Regions from separate parts of the Heliorestis convoluta genome, predicted to be linked through region 1. Evidence: riboswitches for the same ligand, from Rfam matches in the RefSeq annotation. Region 1 holds a riboswitch; the other holds the start of a gene.

The links. A riboswitch is a leader RNA that binds a small molecule or an ion and turns the genes downstream of it on or off. The one in region 1 is predicted to bind lysine.
Region 2: linked by a shared signal. The riboswitch ahead of dapB (4-hydroxy-tetrahydrodipicolinate reductase) and the one ahead of lysA (diaminopimelate decarboxylase) in region 1 are both predicted to bind lysine.

The regions. Positions count from the first base shown of each region.
Region 1 is NZ_CP045875.1:3,160,025-3,164,163, forward strand. It holds gene FTV88_RS15210 (prefoldin domain-containing protein) at 1-341, opposite strand, end outside; gene queC (7-cyano-7-deazaguanine synthase QueC) at 1,038-1,730, shown strand; gene FTV88_RS15220 (TIGR03915 family putative DNA repair protein) at 1,732-2,466, shown strand; lysine riboswitch at 2,592-2,805, shown strand; gene lysA (diaminopimelate decarboxylase) at 2,943-4,139, shown strand, end outside.
Region 2 is NZ_CP045875.1:2,044,701-2,048,839, reverse strand. It holds gene FTV88_RS09835 (dipicolinate synthase subunit B) at 1-360, opposite strand, end outside; gene dpsA (dipicolinate synthase subunit DpsA) at 380-1,273, opposite strand; gene dapB (4-hydroxy-tetrahydrodipicolinate reductase) at 1,383-2,186, opposite strand; lysine riboswitch at 2,292-2,473, opposite strand; gene FTV88_RS09820 (YlmC/YmxH family sporulation protein) at 2,544-2,822, opposite strand; gene FTV88_RS09815 (dUTPase) at 2,871-3,254, opposite strand; gene FTV88_RS09810 (M16 family metallopeptidase) at 3,289-4,139, opposite strand, start outside.

The DNA of each region.
Region 1 (4,139 bases):
TCACCCATGATGGTACTGCCGTAGGAGGTGCTAAAAGGTGTTGTGCTGGTCATGCCCATGGTGGTCATGGAAGTGTTCGGTGTCATGGTTGTGCCCATGGGATAAGAACGAGTGGAGTAGCTTTGGTTTTGGCTAGCGATAGTTTGTAATTGCTGCGTCATTTGAGAGCAAATGCCTTGTAGTTGACGCAGTTGGTTTTGAGATTGTCCTTCGCTTTGGGCAATGGAAGCAAGTTGTTGTTGGTTGCGACGCTCCGATTGTTCCATCTGACTTAATGCAGTTTCTACTTGGCGGAGTTGGGATTGCAGACTTTGAATTTGTTGCTGTACAAAAGGTTCCATTTTTGTAGGCCTCCTTGTTGTAATGGCTTGGACTACCTTTACAGTTCCCCTGTTGGAATGACGGTAATCAAGGAGGTTTTTGGAAATTGGTTTTGTTGGACCAAACTTTCCTGATCACGTTGGGGTTACTTTATGCGGGGGCCTGGTCATCACGCTTTCCTCCGCTCTGGACTGGTCCCACGCTGTTACCGCCAGCAAGCTACTGATACGCTGAGGTCCCAAGTCCCGCTGCGGAAAGCGTGATGCCCAGGCCCAGAGGGTTTTTGCTGATTGTTACTCCCGTTGGAATAGCTTGGCGAAACTTCCTGCTATACGCAACGGCTATTGTATTTGCAATGCAATAGGCCAAAACTCAGTCACAACCAGCAAGATGTACCTGGGTCAGGCGTTATGACTTCCTGGAGAGAGGACTTCAGACCTCAGCCTTTCACGCAGCTTGCTGCCGCTTATGGCGTGGGATGAGTCCGTTCGGAAGGAAATCATAACGCCTGACCCCACCACAGAGTAGCAATTAACCATTTTCGTACTAGCCAAAGTAGGAACTTTTTCAGTAGCTCCGATGGTTATGCTGTATCGTAAAACCTGTTATCCAGAGACATTTAGCTTCCGGTGACAAGTTGAGTGTGAAGCATTGCACTATACCCCAACGAAGAGATAGAATAAAAGAAAAAATCTCCTGATGAGGAGGCTAAGAGAGTGAAGGAACAAGAAAAAGCCCTGATCATTCTATCAGGCGGCTTGGACTCTACGACTACAATGGCCTTGGCGCAAGAAGCAGGCTATTGCTTGTATACCATAACTTTTGATTACGAGCAGCGTCATGGAAGGGAAATTGAAGCGGCTAAAGCTGTGGCCGCTTATTATGAGGCGCCTCATCATGTGATCAAGCTGGGCCATATTTTTGCCGAGAATGCCTTGTCGAAGGCTCGTCCCACTGAAGGAAGAGGTGAGCAAAAGACCTATTCGCTCGAGCAAAAAGGGGATGAAATTCCGGATACCTATGTACCGGCTCGCAATATTCTCTTTCTAGCATTGGCTCTTTCTTATGCCGAGAAAATCAAGGCAAGAGCGCTTTATATGGGAGTGAATGCTCTTGATCATCCGGGTTATCCTGACTGTCGACCTCCATTTATTGAGGCCTTTCAGCAGGTTATTGATCAAGGGACCGAAAGAGGTGTGCTTGGAGAAGGGGTGCGCTTGGAGACGCCTTTGCTTTATTTAAAGAAAGAAGAGATTTTACAAATCGCCTTACGCTTAGATTGCCCCCTTCATCTAACCCATACATGCTACGCAGGAGAAAGTCCCGCCTGTGGGGTTTGTGCGAGTTGTATAAATCGTCGACAAGCTTTTCATAATCTAGGTCTACAAGATCCAATACCGTATCAGTAAGATGGTTATTTATCTATATGATGGTTCCTTCGAGGGACTTCTTACTTCCATTTATGAAGCCTATTATCGTCGTGAGGAACCAGAAGAGATTCACTCGCTTGCGTCTGTCTACACGGCGTCACTTTTTGCATCTTCTGTGACCATTGAGACAGATCCAGAAAAAGCAGAAAAAGTAGTGCAATCGATTCAGAATAAAATTTCCTCTCAGGCCTTTCGTCATAGTGCCTATGCTTTTCTATCGGAAGCAAAAGGAGCAGAGCTATTTATCTATCAATATCTTCGTCTCGGTTGGAAAGTCGGTCCTGATGTAGATCGCTATCTTGTCGATCCGGTCTGGACAATTCATCAATTGAGCGGCAAAGTGGCTAAAGAGAGACATCGCATGCTAGGCTTATTGCGATTTCGTTTATTACGTGATGATATCTACTATGGACCTATGGAAACAGATCACAATATTCTTGGATTGCTAGCGCCACACTTTACAAGACGACTGGCTGATCAGAATTGGATTATTCATGATAAGAAAAGATCGATGGCGGCTCTTTATAATCAAAAAGAGTGGATTCTAACAGATCTTAATAGAGAGCAAGTCATCAGTCTTGCGCCGGAAGAAAAAGAGTATCAAGCACTGTGGAAAGATTATTTCAACAATGTTACTATTACAGAGAGAAAGAATCTGAAACAACAACGAAGTTATATGCCTTTTCGCTACTGGTCTTATTTAATTGAAAAGTAGTATCCTTTCTTAATTCTTTGACATAAACTTAAAATGGATGCTCTAGAGTTGTTGACAGCAAACTATAGAGGTGCTACAATTTATGTACCAGTAACAACAGCATAGGGTATGCCTCATCTCGAAGGAGTTGAGGTAGAGGCGCGGTAGTTCAAGAGTAGATTCAAGAAGGTCCAAAGGCATGGACGATGCATTGAATTGAAAGGGTTCAACCGCCGAAGCTGAGACGATTGCACAAGTCCCAGCTGGGTCTGCAGTGAATAGCTGCAGGACTGTCACCACGGAGCATTCCCACCTTGATTTTCTAAGGCGCTCTTATTGTGGTGGAGCACTATCTTACTAGGGAGTAGAGAGGGCATTTTTCGTGTTGACGTAATAAGTCGCCGAGAACGCTCGGCGGCTTTTTTGTGTACTTTTCGAGATATGGGTTACAATGGATCACAACTAGAATGGGCTATACAGATAAGGGGCGAGGAATCATGAAACTTCAAGGTACAGCGATGATTAACGAAAAAGGGCATTTATCCATAGGTGGATGCGACACTGTTGAATTGGTACAAAAACATGGAAGTCCACTTTATGTAATGGATGAGACTTTTCTTCGTGATAACTGTCGAGCCTACTATCAGGCTTTTAGTGCATCAGGAAATGGCGAAGTCATCTATGCCTCTAAAGCTTTCATGAACCTGGCCATGTGTCGAGTCATTGAAGAGGAAGGTCTTGGACTGGATGTTGTATCTGGTGGTGAGCTTTATACGGCTCGCAGAGCAGGCTTCCCCATGGAGAAAGTATACTTTCATGGCAACAACAAGACAGACGCAGAACTTCAACAAGCTATAGAATATGGCATTGGCCACATTGTGCTTGACAATCACTATGAGATGGAACGACTTAACAACATTGCTGGGCGAGCAGGCAGAACGGTGAAGGTGCTTTTGCGCATTACGCCAGGCATTGAATGCCATACCCACGAGTTTATTCGAACAGGTCAAATTGACTCCAAATTTGGCTTTCCTCTCCCTACAGGTCAAGCCATGGAAGCAATTCAAGCCGTTGTAGAATGTAACAATCTTATCTACGATGGACTTCATTGTCATATTGGCTCTCAGATTTTCGAACTAGAATCATTCCGCTACGCTGCGGAAGTTATGATGAACTTTATTGAAGAGATTCACCAAAAGACTGGTGCTGTTACTTCCATCTTGAATCTTGGCGGTGGCTTTGGCATTCGTTACACAGAATCGGACGAACCAGCCGATATTAACGACTATGCAAGAACCGTTCTTGGTGCTGTACAAGGGGAAGCTGAAAAAAGAGGATTGACCATTCCGAAAGTGGTCGTCGAACCTGGACGCTCCATTGCCGGTCCTACTGGAACGACTTTATACACCATTGGGTCTGTCAAAGAAATTCATGGCGTTCGCAAGTATGTCGCTGTAGACGGCGGTATGAACGACAACCCTCGTCCTGCTCTTTACGGCTCCCGCTACGAAGCCATGATTGCCAACAAAGCAGAGCAAGCAGCTGAAGAAGTTGTTTCAATTACAGGAAAATGTTGTGAATCTGGAGACATGTTAATCTGGGATGTAAGCTTACCAAAAGCAGAAAGTGGCGATATTCTCGCTGTATCAAGCACAGGTGCTTACAACTACACCATGTCTATGAACTATAATCGC
Region 2 (4,139 bases), 1.1 Mb from region 1:
GCGCAATTGTGCCTTTGCAGCCATAAGAACGGTTGTATCGGTAATGCTATTGGCCATCTTTGCTATGGTGTTACCTGTGCAAGGAGCAACAACTATAACATCGAGCTTTTTTTGTGGGCCAATGGGCTCCGCTTCGCTGATTGAAGTAATAACTTTGTGACCCGTTATTTCTTCAAAGTCTTTTTTCCAGTTCGCTGCTTTGCCAAATCTAGTATCTGTTGTGAGTACACTTTCAGAAAAAATCGGAATGACTTCTGCACCTTCTTTTTCAATCAGTGCTCTAACGATAGGAATGACTTCTGCAATGGTGCAGTGTGACCCTGTTACGGCAAAGCCAATTTGTTTGCCTTGTAGACGCATACTGTACACCTCCGAAGGGCTACCTATCGGTGCCAAGTAGATGCTTCCGGATCAGACCAGGGTATACTCTTGCTACGAGCATACCAGCCGTCTTTGCTGCAACCTTACCCGGAAGTCCTGGTGCTAGTTCTGCTTTAACACCTTTTTGTCGGGCAGCCTCAAAGTCAGTACCGCCTGGTGCAGTGGCCAGATCAATAATCATTCCTTCGGGATTCATCGCCTCTATTTTCTCTTGATCTAAAACCATGAATGGAACAGTGTTGTAAATAAAATCACCTTGTGCAAGTGCTTCCGTCAGCCTTTCCAGTGGTAAAGGTTGTGCCCCCATTTCCCAGACTCGTGCTCTAGCCACAGGATCTCTAGCTACGACCGTTACTTTTGACCCGAGTCCCATGAGCATACGGGTCAGTGTTACAGCCAATCTTCCAAATCCTATGATGACAGAATGACTGCCATGGATTGTTATTGGCAATCCTTCCATGGCCATTTGTATGGCCCCTTCTGCAGAAGGCACGGAGTTAAGAATTGCAAATTCATCCATTTCAGCAACTTCAATGATTGGTGCTCCTCTTTTTTCTGCCATTTGTCGCAGTTTGGGTCGAGCTACGCCAACAAAAATGGGTGCACCTGTCGGTAGTGTTTGAAGCTCCTCATCATTAAGATAGAGTTTTTTATCATAAAGGGGTGCGTATACTTTTCCTTGTGGATCAATGCCTGGCATTGGCAAAAGAAGAGCTGCTGCATTGGTAAGAGCGTGGGATAGATGGTTTTTAATAGATATTTGTTCGCAGTCATCGACAGGTAATCCAATAACATTGATTTTAGCGCCCAGTTCAATGAGGCGCTGTATTAGAATCTGGTCTCTTTTGTCACCCCCGACAACAGCCAATGAAATTCCCTGTAGGTCTGACATGATGCCTCTGACCTCCTCACAGCGGTGCAATAAAAACTCATCACATACTATGAGGAAAGTTCATAAGAGGTGAACAGGTTTTAGCTTTGTCGTTACATTTGTTCTATTCTTAAAAGATCAACTTATCTAATCCATAAACAAGACCTTCAGTTTTTCGTATGCGATGCACAGCTGCCAGAACACCGGGCATAAAAGATTCTCTTGTGATGGAGTCATGGCGAATCGTCAATGTCTGACCGAGACCACCAAAAAGAACTTCTTGGTGTGCCACTAGACCTGGAAGGCGGATGCTATGAATACGCATGCCTTCGTATTCACCGCCCCTTGAACCTACGATAATTTCTTCTTCATCAGGGTGACCCTGCTTAATTTTTTGTCGTTCTTCTTGGATTGCTTCTGCTGTTTTGATTGCTGTACCAGATGGTGCATCTAGCTTCTGATCATGATGATATTCCATAATTTCTACATGAGGGAAGAAACGAGAAGCTTCGCATGCAAAGCGCATCATAAGGAGAGCGCCAATTGCAAAGTTTGGCGCAATCAAGCAACTCGTTTCATAGCGTGCTGTCCATTCTTTAATCTCTTGCAAATCTTTTTCACTCAAGCCTGTAGTTCCTACAACAGGCGAGACTTTATGTTGTAAAGCAATGTGAATGTTTTCCATCACTGATTGAGGCACTGTAAAGTCTACCATAACCTCAGGCTTTGTCGCTTCAAGAGTGGTAGCTAGATCTCCTGTTAATAAAATGCCGCAAGGAGGCAGCCCTGCTATAACAGCAGCATCTTCTTCTGTACCGGCAGGATCCACGGTGCCGACAAGCTGTAAGGCTGGATCAGATAGGACAGCTCTTACAACTTCCTTTCCCATCCTTCCGCGAGCGCCATTGACTAAGACTCGAATTTTCTTGGACATAATTATCTTCACCTCTAAAAAAGAATGCAAAAAAGCGACCGCAAGGAGTTCAGCGGTCGCCCCCATTATCAAAGAAGATGGGTACTAATTTCCACCGACCCGTACGTAAAAAGCAGCTCTCCACCAAAAAAGCACTGGTGGCAGTGCTAGGCATCTTCTGCCCAGCCCCAGCCTGAAAATAAACGGTTCTCTTCAGACTTCGGCGGCTGTCCCTTTTCTACAAGTTCATCGTTTTCCGTCAAAACTCACTTGCAGTACTCATGATCAACCGCGCCTCTAACTCTCCACTGGGATGAGGTACAAAAAATATAACTTTGTTGACTTTGATACTACCATGTTATATTGTCAGCGTCAACGCTAAAAGGGAAATCTTCTGGTGTAATTAGGATATGTATCGTCAAGTTCCACAATAACCACTTCTGCTCCAATTTTCACAATGGAATCCCACGGTATAAGCAGATGTTGTCGATCTGTCCAGAATCCTACAAGGCTATTGCGGGCTGGTAAAATAATTGCATCAATTTCACCTGTTACTTCGTCAATGACCAAATCAGAGTCCCCGACTGTCCCAAGTCTAGCGCCTGAAGTAATATTGACAATCTCTTTGCCGACTAGATCACTTAGACGCATATTCATCTCTCCCTCTCGTCCCTTATAGTAATACTATACAAGGAAGAGCACTGTTTAGAACGAATAGCCTTCTTTCTTCGATAAACCAGCTTGACGATCAAAGTTTTCTTGATTCTTTTTCTTATATCTTTCGTATAATTCCTCTGGGGTAAAACCTGCTTTTAGACACATGCTTACAAAAAAATGCATTATATCAACCAGTTCTTCCTTAATTGCATCCTCATCAATAGGTTTTGCATTTTTCCACCACTTAAAGTTCACTTCATCAAGGAGCTCTGATAGTTCTGAGATCATAGCTAGGGTCTCTTTTTGTAGCCATTCTTCTCGGGTGATTTGTTCTAGCCCTCGCTTCTGAATAACCTCAGCATCGAATGCGGCTTGTAAAGCAAAGATATGAGCCAATCGATCAGCAGTTATGACTTCTTCATCTCGTTCCATTATATCGCTCCAGTTCAAATTTGTTCCAGTGCCTCTATAGTCCTTTTTCTTCTTTGATTTTTTCTATATCAATTTCTGGCTTTTGAGAACCTACAATGGCCAGCGCTATCTGATCTTTTTTCCATAGACTTTGTGCTAATTGTAACACATCGTCTTTGGTGACTTGATAAATCTTCTCAATAACTTCTTCTGGTGTTACATAGCGGTTATAAAGAATTTCTGAACGTCCCAATCGCGTCATTCTAGAATTAACACTTTCTAAGCCGAGGTACATATTGCCTTTAATCTGATCTTGTACTCTCTTCAGTTCTTGATCGGTAATCCCTTCCGTTTTCATTCGAACCATTTCCTGGAATGAAATCTCTAAGACTTCTTGCAGGTACTTCGGACTCGTTCCAGCATAGATACTAAAGATACCGGCGTCCGAAAAAGATGAATGATAGGAAAAAACGGAATAGGCAAGACCACGATTTTCCCGAATTTCTTGGAATAGACGAGATGAAGCGCCCCCACCAAGAACGTTATTCAAAACATGGAGGGCATAAATATTTTTATCATTGTGTGATAGTCCAGGCGCTCCGATGCAAAGTTGAACTTGTTCCACATCTTTTTGTTCAAAGGCTATTGTTGTTTCTGTTGTTGGTACTTTACGAGTATGATCGATATTCGAACTGATTGAATCCATTGTCTCAAAGTAGCCTTTGACTTTTTGAATGACTTGCTCCGGATCGATGCAGCCAGCCACTGATATAACAACTCGATCGGTTCTATATTCCTGGGTAAAGTGATCGACAATCATAGAGCGGTTCAGATTTTCTATGGATGAATAGGTACCTAGGATCGGTTTGCCCAGCGAATTGGTAGGCCACATGGTTTGTGATAATA